DNA from 3 places in the Fulvivirga sp. AWR4_260 genome. Region 1 is predicted to be linked to each of the others. Evidence: riboswitches for the same ligand, from Rfam matches in the RefSeq annotation. Region 1 holds a riboswitch; each other region holds the start of a gene.
The links. Region 1 has a riboswitch for cobalamin ahead of ACXACQ_RS22355 (ABC transporter substrate-binding protein). Riboswitches for the same ligand answer to the same signal wherever they lie in the genome.
Positions count from the first base shown of each region.

Region 2: another riboswitch for cobalamin. It lies ahead of cobA (uroporphyrinogen-III C-methyltransferase); the one in region 1 lies ahead of ACXACQ_RS22355 (ABC transporter substrate-binding protein).
Region 3: another riboswitch for cobalamin. It lies ahead of ACXACQ_RS21040 (hypothetical protein); the one in region 1 lies ahead of ACXACQ_RS22355 (ABC transporter substrate-binding protein).

Region 1 is NZ_JBSWSU010000015.1:3,909,840-3,916,169, reverse strand. It holds gene ACXACQ_RS22375 (ABC transporter substrate-binding protein) at 1-385, shown strand, start outside; gene ACXACQ_RS22370 (hypothetical protein) at 432-893, opposite strand; gene ACXACQ_RS22365 (hypothetical protein) at 953-1,681, opposite strand; gene ACXACQ_RS22360 (M48 family metallopeptidase) at 1,678-3,771, opposite strand; cobalamin riboswitch at 3,928-4,131, shown strand; gene ACXACQ_RS22355 (ABC transporter substrate-binding protein) at 4,209-5,357, shown strand; gene ACXACQ_RS22350 (FecCD family ABC transporter permease) at 5,361-6,330, shown strand, end outside.
Region 2 is NZ_JBSWSU010000001.1:1,297,582-1,303,911, reverse strand. It holds gene ACXACQ_RS05485 (sirohydrochlorin chelatase) at 1-695, opposite strand, end outside; gene cobA (uroporphyrinogen-III C-methyltransferase) at 695-2,248, opposite strand; cobalamin riboswitch at 2,452-2,656, opposite strand; gene ACXACQ_RS05475 (substrate-binding domain-containing protein) at 2,792-3,658, opposite strand; gene ACXACQ_RS05470 (energy transducer TonB) at 3,805-4,491, opposite strand; gene ACXACQ_RS05465 (RNA polymerase sigma factor) at 4,759-5,358, opposite strand; gene ACXACQ_RS05460 (ATP-binding cassette domain-containing protein) at 5,493-6,330, shown strand, end outside.
Region 3 is NZ_JBSWSU010000015.1:3,499,901-3,506,230, reverse strand. It holds gene ACXACQ_RS21055 (arylsulfatase) at 1-75, shown strand, start outside; gene ACXACQ_RS21050 (TonB-dependent receptor) at 111-2,384, opposite strand; gene ACXACQ_RS21045 (metal-dependent transcriptional regulator) at 2,486-3,142, shown strand; cobalamin riboswitch at 3,240-3,420, shown strand; gene ACXACQ_RS21040 (hypothetical protein) at 3,598-4,722, shown strand; gene ACXACQ_RS21035 (nuclear transport factor 2 family protein) at 4,847-5,290, shown strand; gene ACXACQ_RS21030 (CotH family protein) at 5,556-6,330, shown strand, end outside.

The DNA of each region.
Region 1 (6,330 bases):
CAACTGGTATATGCTGGGCGGTAAAAACTATTTTATTAAGTTTATTGAAGATGCAGGAGGGGAATATATTTTAGCTAGTGATACCACAGCAGGCAGTGCGCAAGTAGGACATGAGAAAGTGATAGAGTTACTTCAGGAATCAGATATATGGCTGCATCCAGGGTATCAGGTTTTTAACGATAAGGATCTTGATGATTTGAAAATACCTGCAAGCTATTTTGATAATGGGCTGCAAGTTTATAATAACAACAAAAGAATAAATGAATTTAAAAAAAATGACTTTTGGTCTTCTGGGTTTATAAATCCAGAGCTTGTTTTGCAAGACCTTATTCACCTTATGGGTAAAGATACCAGTGATTTAACTTACTATCACAGAATTAAATAGTAATATTAATAACAAAAAAGGGCTGTATTTACACAGCCCTTTTTTGTTATTTTTCAACATACACTTTCAGCCTCCCCTCCAGTTCGTATTCTTCTTCATGGAGATTGACTATTACTCCACACATTTCCATGTATAATGTGTCATTTTCGATGTAAGTGAAAAGGTTGCCCTTCTCTGCGTAATAGGTGTAATAATCTCTAGTTAAGCTTAAATTGACATCAGAAGAATAGGTTTGGAATGATAAAAGAGCACTATCATAAGTGTCTTCTTCATAGTCAAATAACACAATATTTAAGTGGTCGTAATCATCAAACCCTACTGTTTCTATTTCTAGATCGTCCGTGTATCTTATATTTGATTTGCAGTAATTTATATCTAAAAGTTCATTGTTAGGTATTATGTTGACTTCGTTGTCATCATAATTTAATGAGCAAGGAGATTCACTTTTTGGAGCTGTAGTATACTTGGTCTTCATTGGGTATTCTTCACCCTCTTCATCACACGCCATGAAGAAAGTTAGGAATGCTGTGAGATATATAATATTCTTTATTTTCATTGTAATCAGGTTTAAAAAAGTAATGAACCTATGCCGAGTTTTAGGTTAAAGATGGAGTAATTAAATAAACTACCATGTGAGCGGTAAGCGGAGTCTTGTTGAACTGTCCAGTTAATGTCATTATCTTCAAAATGCTTATCAGGTACTAATGCTAAGCCAAATTCAACACCATAATGTACAACCATAAAATCTCCTATAATAGCCTGTTTTCCTGCTTCATAAGTTATTACAAAGTAGTTGAAGTCATTTTCGAAAATGCTTTCGGATGAATTTTTATCATCATAAGTATTGTATGTAACATACTCTGCTTTTAGGTTAATATACTTCCCAATAGGGGCGATAGAGTTTGATTTTTTAAACCTATAAAACTTCATGTGCATTCCTATTGAGTGGCCCTTGAGTACATCAAAATCGACTGACCGTTCTTCTTTTACTTGGTAAACATGGCTAGTTCCTGTTCTTAGCAAGCTATAATCTACTCCAACTCCAAACTTTTGTCCGAGAAGGTATTCAAAGCTGAACTGTGGTTTGTAATTAAATGCAGTTATGCTTGATTTAGGAGTGTCTTCATTATCCGACAAGTTGAAAGTAGCGCTATTGTTAATGTTTTGATTAAAAATAGCAGGAGTTAAATTGGGTGAAAAGTAGACAAAAGCTCTTTTTCCTAAATAACCTGGTACCTGAGCGTATCCTATCGATGTTATTAATAGTAATAATATTATTTTGTATAAACGTTTCATAGTTTGCCATTTTTAAGTTTAAAAAGTGTGTAGTAGATGTTTGAGGTGAGTAAACTGTTGTTGTCTTTGTTTTTCATCAACCTAAGATCGTTGGAAATAGGTTGTTCACTCCTTACATCAAATGTAATGGCAAAATAAAAAGTACCGTGATTGGGCGATAAAGCATAGATTATAGCTATCGGTAATAATGGAGGATAAACCAAACTGTAGAAGATGTAATATCCTTTACCTGGTTTAGTTTCGGATACCGAAAGGTTTCCCATCCATGTAACATGATTACTGCCATAGCTCTCAGATACCTCTATCATTTCGTTGTGTATGGGACTGATCATGGAGGTGTCATTCTGAGCGAATTTTTCACCCAACCATTCATTCACTATTGCATGGTTTCTGAATGTCTCTACGCTATTATAATTCAGGTTATGCATATCCAGGAAATCCACATCCATAGAGAGGCTAGAAGCGGCCTTGTTTACTTTAGGCTGAATGTTTTTTAGAGCATCTTCACTTTCAATAAACCTCATGGAGCTTTTTTTACGCTCATCTATTCTTACATAAATCGGGTCAGCAATTATGGTATGGTCTACTTTTACACCCTTTTTATGTTTTGCAGCCTTCTTTTGTAGTTTCTTTCTTTTTCTTAATTCCTTTTTGCTAAGTACGGGAGCTTCTTTTTTAATGTATTTAATGAACCTGTTATGAAGCCCTTCTCTGTTTTTTAGTCCTTCGAAAGCATGGTAGTAATAAGGTAAATCCGATTTTTCATTTTCTTCAAAGAGGTAATCCTTGGTGTCCTGATCTACTTCCATTAATCTGGCCACACAGTCTTCAAGCATAAGGTTAAGCTCTTCATCATTTGGTAGCTGTTCTGACAGTGGTTGTAGGTATTGTATAGCCAAGATTAACCTTTCACTGTATGACATTTTCTCAAATAGAAATTTGATTTTTTGAAACTCTTTAGAAACAATCAATTCATGCCCAGAGAAATTCTCACTTTCCCAATAAGTAAGTCCATATATGGCTTTGGCTATTGTTTTTTGTAAATAAGTTTGGTTGTTGTTGCCTCCTTTTAATAGATCGTAAGCCAAATAAAATGCTTTCAAATGGTCATGAACAAGCAAGTATTGTCTACACATTTCTAAGGAAGATAGCGATACGGTGCGCTGAAATTTTTCTTCTGATGCTATATATTTTTTACCGCCCTCACCTGAATGTCTGGCAAGTTTAATCACATTAGCCTTTCTCTTGCCTATATTAGGGTGGGTGCTATTTTTGTCATCATAATTTTCATCAGTGGTGTATATCTGAAATTCTTCAATTTGAAGCTCTGCAGGTATAATATACTTATCATGCTCTAAAAATGCGTATTCAAATTCTTGGTCCAGCAAAAGCTGGTCAGAAACCTGAAGAATATCAAAAACTCTTGCAAGTGAGTCTTTGCTGTAGCTTGAATTAAGGTAAGTCTTCAGACCTTCAGAATCTGCTTCCATTTCTAGTTCGTGCGAATAACTGGTTTTAGCTATTTGCTGCTGATCTCGAGAGAAACCTTTGAAGTCACCTTTTCCTTTTTTTATATCTATATTTTGAATATAGCTATTGATGATATGCTGCTTTTTGTAATGTGTAACCTCGTGAGATAATATAAATGCTAATTGAGCTTCATTTTCGAGCTTACTAAGGAGTCCAATATTTACGAATATGATACCATTATTGGTGGTGAACGCATTCGGAACCGGAGATTTTACAGCGTATACTCTAAGCTTATTTAGTGTTTCTTTATCATTTTGTAACACATTATAGAGAACTTCATTGAGGTAGCTGGAAATAGGATCGTTAAATAACACTTTTCCACTGCGCAAAAAGTCATCTATATTGTAGTTGCTGTTTAAATAAAACTTCTTTTTGCCTTTCTTTTGATACCTTTTGTCGGACGATGATATAGAGGCAACATCCATTTTGTATTTAAAAGAACTGCTTTCTGTGAAGTCAGAGGGTACTCTATCCTGCGGCAGTAAGGTGCTGAAATTGTCCTGAGCCAGAGACAGTTGATGATAAAGTAGAAATAGTAGAATTGGTAAAGTTTTTTTCATATGCTTGGTTAAAATGGGCGCGCAATATAGTAAAATATGCTTGGTTTAATAAAATTTATTTTTTTTATCGGAAAATGATTGATTTTTAGTCTTAAGTGTATTTCTATAATAGCTTAATGCAGGGTGTAATCCATGTATTGTTTCTTGCATTATATGTCTATATTTGCTATCTGTGGTTTTCGGTTATTGCCGAAATTAAAAGGGAACCTTGTGAAATTCGAGGGCTGTCCCCGCAGCTGTAAGTTCCGGCTGGTGATCCAACCAGTCAGTGCAGGTAAAATCTCACACCACTGCTCATGAGCGGGAAGGTTTTTACTTGTCGGGATGAGCCAGAAGACCTGCCATGGTAAAGCTGGATTTTTGCTTTCGGGAGAAAGGTGAAAATTCCAAGTGTCTAAAGTTTTATGCACTTGATATCTAGAAGAGATTCTCATTTTATGAAACACTTATTGTTGAAGGTGGCGTTGTGGGTAGTGAGCATTTTGTCACTTTGTGGCTGTGGAAACCAACAACCTGAGCAACAGGAGCAAAATGCTTCTGATTCAATAGTTTTTATTCCTAAAAAGTTAAAATACGCCAAATTATTTGAGGTATATAAATCAGCTGCACTGACAAAAGTAGTAGTGAAATCCCCTCAGGATACCCTAAAAATTATGGCTACTTATCTTCTGAAAACGTCAAATGGAGAAGATGCTATGTCAGGGGCGATTACAGTGCCCATAAAAAACATTGCTACTTTATCGGCCACTCATATAGGCATGTTGTCGGCATTAGAGGCCACAGATAAGATTATTGCCCATGGGCAGTTTGATTATGTTTATAACCCTGAGTTGCGGAAACGGATAAATGAAGGAGGCGTAACGGAAATAGGCGAAGTTCAGAATTTGGGAGTAGAGAAGCTAGTGAGTTTATCGCCCGGTTTGCTAATGACTTCTGGTTACCAGCCCGATCATGAAAACCTCACATTGGTAAAAAAGTCAGGTGTACCTGTGGCTTTCAACTTAGAATGGATGGAAGCTTCGCCATTGGCACGAGCCGAGTGGTTGAAATTTGTAGGGTTGTTTTTAGGAGAAGAAGCCAAAGCTGATAGCATATTTAATGTAGTAGAACATAACTATCTCAGTATAGTAAAAGAGGCCAGTAAACTGAAAATGCGACCAACAGTAATGGTGGGCTCTGTATATAAGGGTACATGGTACATGCCAGGCGGGGATAGCTATATGGCAAAGTTTTTAAAAGATGCAGGTGCGGATTATTATTGGGCGGGCGATAGTACCAAAGGAAGTCTTGCTTTAAGCTTTGAAGCGGTACTTGAAAATCAAATGAATAGTGAATTTTGGATTAACCCCGGATATGTAAATACTCGAGAAGAGGTGTTAGATTCTGATGAGCGTTATGCACAGTTTAAACCTTACAAAACCGGGGAGATATATAATTACACTGCCAGAGTTAATAAAGAAGGAGTCAACGATTATTGGGAGCAAGGTGTTGTAAGGCCAGATATTATACTTCATGACTTAGTGAAAATTTTTCACCCTGATATTTACCCTCAATACTCTCTTTATTTCTATACGAAACTTCATTGATGCATGGGGAAGGGAACTAAATATATCACTTTTTATACCATTTTGCTGGGGGTTTTGGCTTTACTATTCATGCTAGATATACGTTATGGTACAGTAAGTATTCCTCTAAGAGAAATATTAAAAAGTATTATAGGTAAGCCAATAGAAAAGGAAAGTTGGGACTTTATTATTCATGAGTTCCGAATGCCAAAGGCCATTACGGCAGTAACGGCAGGAGCAGGCTTGGCTATTTCTGGTTTATTGATGCAAACACTATTTCGTAATCCTTTGGCAGGTCCATTTGTGCTGGGGATTAGTAATGGAGCCAGCTTAGGCGTAGCACTACTTGTGATGAGTGGAGGTGCCATTTTTGGAGGTTTGCATGCACTGGGAAATTGGGCAACTGTAATGGCTGCTGTAATTGGTTCTTCTAGTGTATTGGCTATTGTATTAGTAATATCATTCCGGTTGCGAGATAATGTTTCATTGCTAATTATTGGTATGATGGTGGGCAGCGTAACAGGAGCAGTAGTAAGTATCTTACAATTCTTTAATGACGCAGAAGTAATACAAGCTTACTTAATATGGACCTTTGGTAGTCTGGCCGGTACCACTTGGACCCAACTCTATATCCTAATTCCATTGGTTTTATTAGGTATTTTACTTAGCATAATAGCTCAGAAACAACTCAATGCATTTCTTTTAGGAGAATCATACGCCAGAGCATTAGGCGTGTCTATTAAGAAATATAGAATAGTGATTATCGTTGCTACTTGTTTGCTTTCAGGTAGTGTTACTGCATTTTGCGGGCCTATTGCATTTATTGGTCTTGCAGTGCCGCACATTGCCAGAGCCGTGTTGCAAACATCCAATCATATTTATCTAATACCTGCAGTTATACTTATTGGAGCGTCTTTGTTGTTAGGTTGCGACCTAATAGCCCAGCTGCCAGGTAATAATAATACGTTACCGATCAATGCTGTTACAGCTATTA
Region 2 (6,330 bases), on a different contig from region 1:
GTACCAAAAGATTTTGTATACACATAATCAAGGTTTGAACTAGCATTAAAATCATCTACTGACTGGTAAATTCGTTCTAATAAAATACCTGTGAAGAAAAAGAAAGGTATTACAATGGTTCTTTTAAAGCCTAGCTTATCTACCATCGCTAAGGATTCTGCCACAGTTGGATATGCAGTGCCGCTATAGCTGACAGTGGCAAACCCGTACCCCATTCCTTCCCAAAGCATGCTGCATAATTTATGCACATCAGAGTTGGAGTCAGGGTCAGTTGTACCTCTCCCCACTACCATTAGGCACGTCTCCTTTCTATCTACAAGACTGAGCTCTGCTTCTTTTTCGGAAAGTATTTTTTTGGACAAATCGAGCAAATACGAACTTACGCCCAAGTGCCTTCCCATTTTAATGGTCAAATCAGGGTAATAACTTTGTATAGTATTTAACTCGTAAGGGATATCATTTTTGGCATGCGAACCAGCAAATAATATTACCGGCAACGCATAAATTACCCTTACCCCCTTCTCATAAAGCCTTTCTACAGCTGCTTCATAGAGCGGATGATTAAACTCTAAAAAACCATAATCTACTTCATAATCATGATAACGCTCTTTTAAAAGCCCCACCAGTTCTTTAAAAGCTTCCGTTCCAGCTTTTCTTCTGGTTCCATGTCCGCAAAGTAATATTCCTTCTTTCATTATCTAATGGGTTTTACACCTATTAAAAACACTACAGGCATCGCCAAGTCAGCCTTTTCTACATCTTCTTGAATGTCTTTTAATGTACTCGTAAGCACCTGCTCATTCTCTCTGGAAACATTAGCTACAGCTGTGATCGGAATAGTATCATCCTCACACACCTCTATTAACTTAGGAATAAGTTTATCCAAACTTTTCATAGCCATATACACCGCTAAGGAATTTCCCGCCTTCAGCAATGCTGCTATACCATTTAATTGTTCATATGAATAATCAGCGGTATGAGCTGTACAAATCATAAACGCATTTGATTTGCCCCTTTCCGTTACCGGAATATTATTAAGGTTAGCCGCAGCCAGTGCCGCTGACAAACCTGGCACTATCTCAAAAGGAAGGTGGTGTGCTGTAAGGTATCTTGCCTCTTCTGCTGCACGCCCATATACATATGGATCTCCTGATTTCAACCTTACTACATTTCGCCCTTGCTTATAATGCAGGTGAAGTAATTCATTGATTCTATTCTGTCGGTCTTGCTGGTTAGACTTATCTGCAAACTTTCGCCCTACATAAATGAACTCGGCCTGAGGGTTAATGTCTAGAATTTCCTTAGAAACCAAGTTGTCATATAAAATAACCTCGGCATGCTCTACAGCCTCATACGCCCTCAAGGTAAGGCAGCCCATAGCCCCCGGCCCGGCCCCCACAATGGTTATTTTACCCGAATGCTGATTAGTAAAAAGCTCTTCAGGATTATTATATTTATACTGATAACCCAACAATTGTATAGACTTGCTGTTATCTATTATCTTGTACACGCCTCCAGTCTCTTCCTTAAAAACTGGCGGTGTAAGCCCTAAAATAGTAGCAGCTTTTTCATAATATGTTTTACGCTGAGGATGCTCACTGCAGCATACATTAAAAACCTCTCCGTAAACCTGCTTTTTAATTACAGAATGGATTATACCTATACAATCATCGAGGTGAACCAAGTTCACAGGAGCCAAACCATTACGTAAAGCTCTTTTTTCTGCCAAAAACTTTCCTGGATGTCGATCCGGACCAATGAGTCCTGCAAACCGCAGGATAGTTAGATTCTCATTGAAATGCTGTCTTAAAACCCTTTCCGCTTCAACCACAGCCTCTCCTGATTCTCGCTCTGGCTTTAGCGGCTCATTTTCTGTAATAGGTTGCTCACCATTGCCATAAACACTGGTTGAGCTGGTATAAATCACTTTGGTTTGTGATGATGTATTAGCAACAACCTGCCTGATCTGGCTAAGGTAATTTTCTTTTCCTTGCTGACTTATACGTGGAGGAGTACAAATAATCAAAACATTCGCATCATGCAAGAATGCTTCCCAATCACCTTTAATCTGATCCTTTTCTAAACTAATTCTTGTAACTCCAAAGGGAAAGTGGTTATAAGAAGACAACTTCTCAATGCTATGTACAGAACCCCTTATGCCATAGCCCTTTTTTTGTAAATATTGAGCCAAGGGTAGGCCAAGCCAGCCTAAACCTAATATGGAGATATGTGTAGTATTTGTTTCCATATTATTTATTGGTTATTACAAAGCATGTCGTATTTAGCTTGCAAAATGCTTTCTCTCTGTTCAAAACAGTTTAGGTTTAAGTATAAAAAAAATAGAAATGAAACTCAGGAAGGAAAAGGTACAATATCACCTTTGATGTAGCACTAGGCAACATTTTCAATTTTCAGGAATGATATGACCTGCACTTTTAACCCGAAAGCCTGGATTCATCACGAAAAATGGCAGGTCTTCTGACTCTTTCGTATTCGCTCGCCTTCTCATCTTTAATGACAATGGCATGCCGAACGAATTATTTACTTCACATATGCAAAGTCGAAATTACAGCTGCGGGTACAGTTTCAGAATTACACTGAATTCCCTTTTAATTTTCGTAAATACTTACGAAAAACCACAATCCGCACGAATATAGAAAGTTTTTAGATCAACGGCACAGCTTGAGCGATGGATATTTGCCTTATTGAAAACATTTTTGACATAAAAACCTATTCATCAAAACATTAGCAACTTCAATAGGCCTACTTACCCACTACTATGGTATATTTATTACGATTGCCTTTTCCACACTAATGGATCTACAGTAGCATCTCCTGAAACAATGCCGGCCTCTTTTAAGGTATAAACTACACTCATCAACATCTTATCACTTACCCAGCTGTTGGTAGTCCACTCAGTAGAATGAAACCAAACTGCAGCATCCTGATGTGGTATATCATATTTCTCACTTACCTGATCAATGGCACTATCACTACGCATGAAATCGTCACAAGCATGATGAACTATTTTGAGGAATTTATCTAATAATTCGGGCTGTTGTGCTATAATATCGTTAGTAGCAGCAATCATAAAACAGGGCCAAGGAGAAATGAATTCGCCTATTCTTCTTAGCATTCCTTTATTTACATAAGGCTTGGTCATAAATTTTTCCCAGTAGAAAACATCCGTTTCTCCGCTGTTCAATGATTGAAGCGCTCCATCAATATTCTCTACAGGAATAAACTGCTCTGCGACCATTTTTTCTCCATTTTTCAAGGCATCAACGGTAGGCATAAGGTGTGATCCTGAACCTAAACGGCTAATGGCTACTTTTTGGTCATAAACCTGATTATGCGCAGTGAGATCGCTATTTACACCTGTATGCACCCCCCAAGTTAAAGGCGATTTCACATAACCACTTATGATCTTAGAAGGGTTTCCTTTAATTATATCTGTGATTATACCTTCAGTAAGTAAAATACAAATATCGCACTCTCCACTTCTCAAAGCCTTAGTCATACCTCCTGTACCTTGCGGATAATCCACCCAATTTAGGTTAATCCCAGCCTGCTGAAATAATCCTTTTTCATTAGCGATATGTATAGGTAAATTGAAATGCTCAGGCACACCGCCTACTGTAAGAGTGATATTTTCCATGGTATTACTTACTAAAAATGAGGCACAAAGTTAAGCCCTAGCAAGCATTACTTATAAAATAATTCTTAGAAATATCAACCTTATAAAAGCGAATAAATACTAAAAAAGCCGTGAGCTAGTGCTCACGGCTTACGAATATGATAGAATTATCTATCTTGCAACGCAAATTTAATGGGTATCATTTGCCTTACCTTAACAGGCACTCCGCGCTGCTTCCCGGCATTCCACTTGGGTGGATTTTCGAAGATACGCATAACCTCATCATCACAGCCTGCTCCTATTCCTTTCACCACTTTAAGGTCTGTCATATTACCATTTTCATCCACCACAAAACTTAAAAACACCGTTCCTTCAATACCCAACCTTCTAGCGCTAGAAGGGTACTTCAAGTTATCTCCAATGTATTTATAAAGAGCATCCAAACCTCCTTTTGGCGATGGCATTTCTTCCACTATATCAAAAGGAAGATCATCAGGCACCTCTACAGGTAAAGTTGCCGTCTCGATTTCAATCACGGGGTCATCCTCAGGAACCTCTATTGTGGGCAAAATATCTTTTACCTGCACTTCAATTTCTGCATCTGTAGGCACAGGGTTAATCACTCTTGTCTTAGGTGCTGGAGGTGGCTTGGGGGTGGCTATTTTAGTTCGGGGTATCAACACTTCAATCACTCCATCGTCATTAGTAATATCGAGAGGGTAATCTGGCACCTCTCGCTTCGACCGGTACTCAAACGCACTAAACACTAACATTAATGCGGCTAATAAACCCACCTGAAAAAACAAACCTGATAATCTTCGATTATCCTTTTTCTGTTGTTTACGCTTATCCATAATTTTCAAATTTTGGTATAAAATTTATTGAGACATCCGGCCGGGATGTTGTATTCTTATCGTCCTTTTTGCTACTTATCTGCTGAGTAACATAAATGATCAATGCCAGCATAGCTACTATCAACAAAAAGTATATTACAAGTTTGATCCATTTTTTAGATGCGCCTTTCCCTTCATGTTTTTGCAGCAATTCATAATAATTCTTGTGACCCTCGATGCGCCTCGATGTCATTTTTTTTCTCCTTAATCTTATTTCATGTCGGCCCATTACTCTTTCCAGTTGACTTTAAAGTGCTTTTTTAACTTTTCTACAGCCCTGTATAGACGCATTTTAGCTCCACTTTCACCTATATTCAATATAAATGCTATTTCCTTAAAACTCTTATCTTCAAAAAACCTTAACTCCAGCACTTCCAAGGTGTCCGTGGGCAATTCCTTTAATGTTTTAAGCAAAAACTGAATCTGCTCATTACTAAAATCAGTTTCTTCATATTCAAAAAGTTCAAATACACGCTCTTCCTCTACACTAAAGATTTTATTCCTTTTAGTTGTATTAAAGTGCCTATTAACTTCATTACTTGCTATTCTGAATAACCACGCAGAAAAAGGCAAACCTCTAAATTCATATTTCTTTAAATTCTGAAGCGCTTTTAAAAATACTTGACTACACAAATCAGCTGTCAACGCCTCATCATCAGTTCTTCTAAAAATAAACTGAAATATGCCTTCGTAATATTTATCATAAATAGCACCAAAAGCCCTAGCATCTTTTTTAGAAGCTTCTATTACTTTATGCTCCTGAGCAATCTCCTCATCGGTCATATGTACGCTACTATTCAAATCTTTCAGGCTAATGGTTTTAAGCATATAATCGTGATAGTTGAAAAGGTCACAGCTTTAGAGAAAAAAAATATTTTTCTCCCTAAAGCATCCTTTACGCTCTTATTAAAGTGACTTAGTGAATATTCTTTTAATTTAAACTTTTACAATCGTATTATTCCATGAGTAGCGCTGTTATTAATCTTCAAAATGTTATTGCCGGCCTTCCTAATTATAGAAATGAGCAACCTTTCTCTTTTCAACTATTAGCAGGCGAAGTCATTGCCCTCCAAGGCAACGATACCATCAATCAGAAACATTTCACCAATATTCTTTCTAAATCATTACCTCTACTGAAAGGAAGCATAGATTATGAATGGCCTTCTGCATTTAATTTACCTAGCTGGCAAAAGCCTATTGTAGACGTACAGCTCAGGCACCAATTCAAAGGCTTAGATCATGAGAAAAAGCTGTATTACCAACAACGATATCATGCTTCGGACGCAGATAATTCTGACACAGTAAGTCATTACTTAAAAAGCGTAAATAGTTTATCATCAAAGCCACACTGGACATACGAAAAAGTTATAGGTGAATTTCAGATTGAACCTTTGCTAAGCAAGGAACTCATCAAATTATCAAATGGTGAAACCAGAAAAGTATTGATTGCGGAAGCCTTATTGAAAAACCCTGCAGTACTAATTTTAACCCAGCCCTTTGCCGGTTTAGATGAAAAATCAAGGATATTTCTGAATAGCTTAATGGTGAAAATTAAAGATTCTGGCATCAATATTATTTTTTCTCATAATGAACAACTCTTGCCTTCAGCCATTACACACGTAGCCATTTTTAATAAGCTTGAGCCTATCATTAAAAAGGAGAGGACTTTATACAAAACGCAAGAAATTGCTCCTACAAACTTATATTTAGACCAAGCACTTGTCAGCAGCCTTGTAGATGCAAAAAACAACTACCAATACTTAGTTAAAATGGATGATGTCAACATCAGCTATAATGGCC
Region 3 (6,330 bases), 410 kb from region 1:
CCCGAGGTGGTGAGAGAGCTGGAGGCGCTGTGGGTAGAGTGGGCGAAAACTCATGATGTATTAACTAAGCCATAAGGATAATAGTAAGGGAGCAACTGCTCCCTTTTTTATTAATCAATAGCATACCTTAGCCCAATAAAGCCTCTAATGCCTTGGTTGGGGCCATATACGTATGTAGGATCAAAAGTTAATGAATAAGGATTATTAGGAGTTGCAATTACCTGTCCGTTTTGGTCAAAATCTACTTGCTTGTCAAAAGGGTCGTTAGACCGTGCTATTATAAAGGGATTTCCCTTGTTGGGAGTCCAGTTTAATAGATTTTTGACGCCACCGTATAACTCCAGATTTTTATTCCATTTTTTAGTTATTTGTATGTTTTGAATACTCCACCATGGCGAATATTCATCTCTAGGGTCGAGAGTGCCTAATAATGGTAGCCGCATGGGGCTGTATACATTTCCTGTATAGTCTAAAGTAATAGAGGTGTTGGGTATTTCATAGCCTAAGCGCCAAGTACCAGTAAAATGTTCTGTAAATAGTTGTTGAATGGTTTCTCCGTTTTCTTTGCGATATACATCCATGAGGGTAGCACCAAGCATTACTTTCAGTCCATTGCTGAAATAGGTGTCGATGTCTACAGATGCCCCTTGACTAATGGCATGGCCATCAAGGTTGTCATAAATAATTTTGTTGGGGTCGCTGTCATAATCCGCTATTATTTTATTGCCAAAATATGTGTAGAATGCCGTAGCATCTAATTGAATATAAGTGCCATTAACGGTGTATATCTTTCTTACATAATTAAGGTTGGCGTTCCATGATGTTTCAGGCTTTAGGTTGTCTATAAATTCCACATCACGTGCGCCTGTTAATGCCGCATGATCTTCGGTGAAAACATTAGCTACTCTATAGCCACGTCCGGTACTTAGTCTTATAACATTATTTTTGTTATTTGAAGTCCATTTATAATTGAGTCTTGGGGTAAGAATATTGCCATGAATTGAATTGTAGTCATACCTCATGCCCAGTAATAATGACTGATTTTTGTCTATTTTATACTCATCTTGAATAAATAAACCGGGTAAGTAAATTTTTGACGGAGCATTTGAGTCATTTTCTTCGGTGGCAGTGGTATTATCATCATAGTAAGTATACCTAGTGGCAGCCCCTGCTAGTAAATTGTGGTTATTTAACGTCCTGATCCAGGTTAATTGACCAAAATATATTTGTTGGTCAGCGTTAAAGAGCATGTCTCCATAGGCACTATTTTGTAAGTGGCGGTTGGCGCTAAATGTGATTTTTAGATTTTCATTGGTAGGTAACTCATAAGTACCCATTAACTCCCATCTTTTTGTATAAATACTTTCGCCATATACATCATTACCACCTCTATTTTCTGATGACCAGTTCATTTCACCTCCCCATCGGTCTTCATAAATATAACGGCCACCCACTTGAAATTCCTTATTGCTGGCTCGTTTTATTTGCCACTTGTTAAAAACCGAAATTCTATTCTCGAGCGTAACATCTGTGAAGTTGTCATTATTATGATCAACTGGATTGGAGTAATTGAAGTAATTTATTCCTACTAGTGTATTTAACTTAGGAGCAACTTTAATTTTTGTAGCAATGTCAGCATTTACTTCTTGCCAAGAGGTGGTGTAAATATCAGTGCTAAAATGAGAAGCGTTATCTACATTTTTTGTAATCACATTTATTAACCCGCCAACAGCTTCTGAGCCATACAGCGTAGAGGCCGGTCCTTTTACTACCTCAACCCTTTCAATGAGTGACTGAGGTATACCGCTAAGGCCATAAACTGTAGCAAGTCCACTCACTATGGGCATGCCATCGATTAAAATCATGGTATATGGCCCTTCTAATCCGTTGATGTGGATGTCTCCTGTGTTGCATACATTGCAGTTGATTTGAGGTCTTACACCATTAATGTTTTGAATGGCTTCAAATAACGAAGGGCTAGGGTTTGCTTTAAAAAAGTCTTTACTGAAAACTTCTACCGGTACGGGGCTTTCTAATTTAGAAACCTCGTTTAAAGTGCCTGAAACCACTACTTCATCAAGCATGTCTTCGGCTTCCGAGAGGTTGAAATTTACATGAGTGTGCGATGCAGAAATGTCTATTGATTGAGTAGCTGTTTTATAGCCTATGGCCGATGCGCTTATCTTATAACTGCCTTTTTGGGGTATTTTAAGGCTATAGTTCCCTTCAGCATCAGTGCTAGTGCCAATATGAGTTCCTTTAATATATACATTAGCATAGGGTACCTCTTGGTTTTGGTTTAATACTTTGCCCGAGACCACTTGCTGTGCATGGCCTGTAATGGCAAGTATTGATAGTAATAGTAAAGTATATAATTTGACCACTTTATTTTAATTGATTTTAATGTAAAATATAAAAGTTAGATAAAGCTAACAATTATATTCTGATCAAAAAAATTAAATTTGTGCTGTAGCAAGTAATATTTATGTATTCATATACTGAAGAAAACTATTTAAAGGCGCTTTTTACTATAGAGGATCAGCAATCTGAAATAAATGTAAATGTGCTGAGTAAGCATTTAGGCATTAAAATGCCCACCGTAACCAACATGATAAAAAAGTTGGCTCAGAAAGATTTGGTGAACTATGAAAGTTATAAACCGCTAAATCTTACAGAAAAAGGTAGGGTAGAGGCTGCTAAGGTTATTCGTAAACATAGGCTTACTGAAATGTTTTTGGTTGAAAAAATGGGCTTTGGCTGGGAAGAGGTTCATGAGATAGCTGAGCAAATAGAGCATATTAAGTCAGCAGCATTTTTCTCTAAAATGGATCAGATGCTTAACTACCCCACTATTGACCCACATGGTAGCCCTATTCCTGATGAGCACGGCAAAGTGAAGGTGTTAAAGTATAAGAAGTTAAGTGAGTGCACTGCAGGAGAGAAAATTAAAGTTACTGCGGTAACTAATTCCTCAGAAGAATTTTTGAAGTATTTAAACAATAAAAGTATCAACCTAGGTACAGTTATTACCATTGATACAGTAGAAGAATATGATGGTACTATGCGTGTGAGTTATGGAGAGGTGGAGAGTCAGCCATTGGGAAGTAAAGTAACGGCAAAGCTGTTGGTGGTCAATCAATAAGCTCATTATTAGTACTTGAAAAGTTGTTTTTATTTAAGCTAAACCCATTTTTTAGTATAAATTGAATATATTTACTTATAGTAAAGTTCTTTACTTAATTTCATCAATCGGATAGGGTTGCACTGAAGTGAATTAAAAGGGAATCTGGTGAAAATCCGGAACTGTCGCGCAACTGTATTTAACACAGAAGCATTGCTTGTATACCACTGTTATCATTAATGGGAAGGTGAGTAATGGCTGTTATAAGTCAGGAGACCTGCCTTTATCCTCAATGACATTGCTTTCGCGTAATAAAGTTATAGGTCAGGAATGATGCTTACAATAAATAGTCATAGGATTGGTACGTCTTGTGGTTTCTTTTACTCATCCTCACAATATATTTATTCTTATAAAGGCAAAGACGAAATTTTGCAATGGACTTTTAACTAATGTTCAACCACTTAAAGTTAAAAGAAATGCAAACTCACATTTTAGGATATTCACACTCGCAAGACCATGCGAGCTTAAAGGAGGCTTATGAAAAATATCTCAACGCTCAATTAACCATATCTGAGCTGATAGTTCAGGGTAATGTTATAAAACAAAAGAACTGGCAAGAATTGCAGCAGATGGGGGTTGATTTAATTCCTTCTAATGATTTTTCTTTTTATGATCGGGTACTGGATATGGCTTTTACTGTAGACGCTATTCCTGAAAGATACCATGATGTGATCTTAAAAGATGGAAAAACTGAGCTTGACCTTTATTTTGCTATGGCGGAAGGCTATGAAAGTGAAAATATTGCTGTTAATGGCATGGATAAGCGGCAGTGGTTTGATTCTAATTATAGCTATGTAGTCCCCGAGTTTACTAAGGGGCAGCAGTTTAGGCTGTTTGGTACCAAAGTGATTAACGATTATTGTGAGGCTAAGCGCTTGGGAGTAAAAACTAAGCCTGTATTATTAGGGCCAGTATCATTTTTGCTGTTAGGTAAGCAAATAGGACAGGCCTTTAATGTTTTAGATTTGTTAGATCATCTAATTCCCGTTTATTGCGAAGTGCTGAAAAAGTTAGAAGCATTGGATGTAGAGTGGGTTCAATTTGATGAGCCTTGTTTAGCTTCTGCTATTAATGATGAAACCAAAAGAGCCTTTACGGCTACTTATTCAAAAATTAAAAGGCAATTCCCTCATTTGAAAACCATGGTGGCGACCTATTTTCATGGCCTAGAGGAAAATGTGCAAGTGGCTACAAATTTGCCAGTTTCAGCATTGCACCTAGACCTTATTAATGCATCAGAGCAGCTTATGCCTGTGCTTCAGATGGCGCCAGCATGCCTTACCCTATCATTAGGAGTCATAAATGTTGATTCAAATAGTGTGATTGTAAATGAGCGTTTGCTCAAAAATATTGAGGAAATAGTAGAAAAAAGAGGAGATGAAAAACTTATGCTAAGTGCTAATTGTGCTTTAGGTGAAATGTTGGGAGGTTTTAATAACACTGAGTCTCTTATTCGTTTATCTGAAGGTAGTATTAGTGATAGGGTAAAAGAATTGATGCAGTTAAAGCAAACGCTTGAGGGGCATTTAGTAGCATATTAACGCTAGGGCTCTGGGCTATTTTGTGCTTTAATTTATTAGCGGAAAATTAATTTTACTGATCAGGAGTTATCATTGTAACAGAGTGTAATTAGTTATATATTGACAATTACTAAACCTCAATGTTATGAAATTTCAACTGCTTTTCATGCTGGTATTGCTAAGTTGCAATTCTCCGAATAATGAGTCTGCTAACATGGTGTCTGGCTCATTGCAAAATGAAAAGTTAGTATTAGAGTATTTCAAATATTTTAATCATCATAACTGGGAAAAGCTTTCTCAGATGTATGAAGCCAATGCACAATTTCTTGATCCTGCGTTTGGCGGTGAGCCCATTAGGCAAAGTCATGAGGGGATAGTGCAGAAATATTCCGATTTAGAAGCATATATACCTGATGTTCAAGATGAAGTTTTGAACATATACCCTTCAGGTGAAAATGTGGTAATAGTAGAGTTTGTGTCTAAAGGAACAGCGCCAGATAGTACTGCTTTTAGGCTGCCCATGTGTGTGGTTTTTACTTTTAAAAACGGGAAGATCACGAAGGATAATACCTATTATGATAATTTTTAAGTTGAATAGGGCGTAGTTTTATTGCTCTCACAATAATTACTCACATCAGTATGCTTTTTTTAAGCGCACTTTCACAATTACTATATCATTTACTTTCAGTAAGATAGTACGCTACATGTCATTGCTAGCAATGGTACTGCATTTAAATAAGATCAAATTCGTTTAAATAAGCAATAATATACTACTTGGTAGTATTTAGTTGGTTTGAATTAGGCTTGGTAAAACAGATAGCTTTGTCGGTTTAACCAAAAAACAACCTAAACCGATGACCAAATTGAAATTAACCTTTATCCTGTGGTTGTGTATGCCCTTTCTGGGGTTTTCGCAAGTGTACCATTGGGAGTCTATTATTACCCCTGCAGAGCAATGGAAGTATCAGGTGCCCACTACGCAGCCAGATTATAATTGGACGCAGCTAGGATATTATGATGGTAACTGGGCGCAAGGCAGCTCGGGTTTTGGGTATGGTGATAATGATGATAATACCATTGTTCCTGCCGGTACCAGAACCTTGTATTTGCGCAAAACCTTTAATGTGGTGGATAATCAAGCGGTGTCAGCCATGACTTTAAGCCTTGATTATGATGACAGCTTCGTAGCTTATCTTAATGGAGTGGAAATAGCTCGTAACCTTGTTTCTGGCTATCCGCCTCGTTTTGATCAATTTTCTGATGGCCTGCATGAAGCCGCATTGTATCAAGGTCTGGTGCCTGATGCTTTTGAAATTAACCCATCCATGTTAAATAATGGGCAAAACATACTCGCCATAGAGGTGCATAACGAGAGTGTAACGTCTTCTGATTTATCTGCAATGGCTGTATTGTCAGTAGGCATTAACAACAATAGCTCTTATTACCAGCCTACACCTTCATGGTTTGAGGGAGCTACTTCTTTGGCCACCACTTTGCCGCTGGTAGTAGTAGATACCTATGGTCAGGGCATTCCTGATGATCCAAAAGTGAGAGCTCATCTTGGAATAATTAATAATGGAGAAGGACAGTTAAATCACATCAACGACCCTTTCAATGAGTACTCAGGAA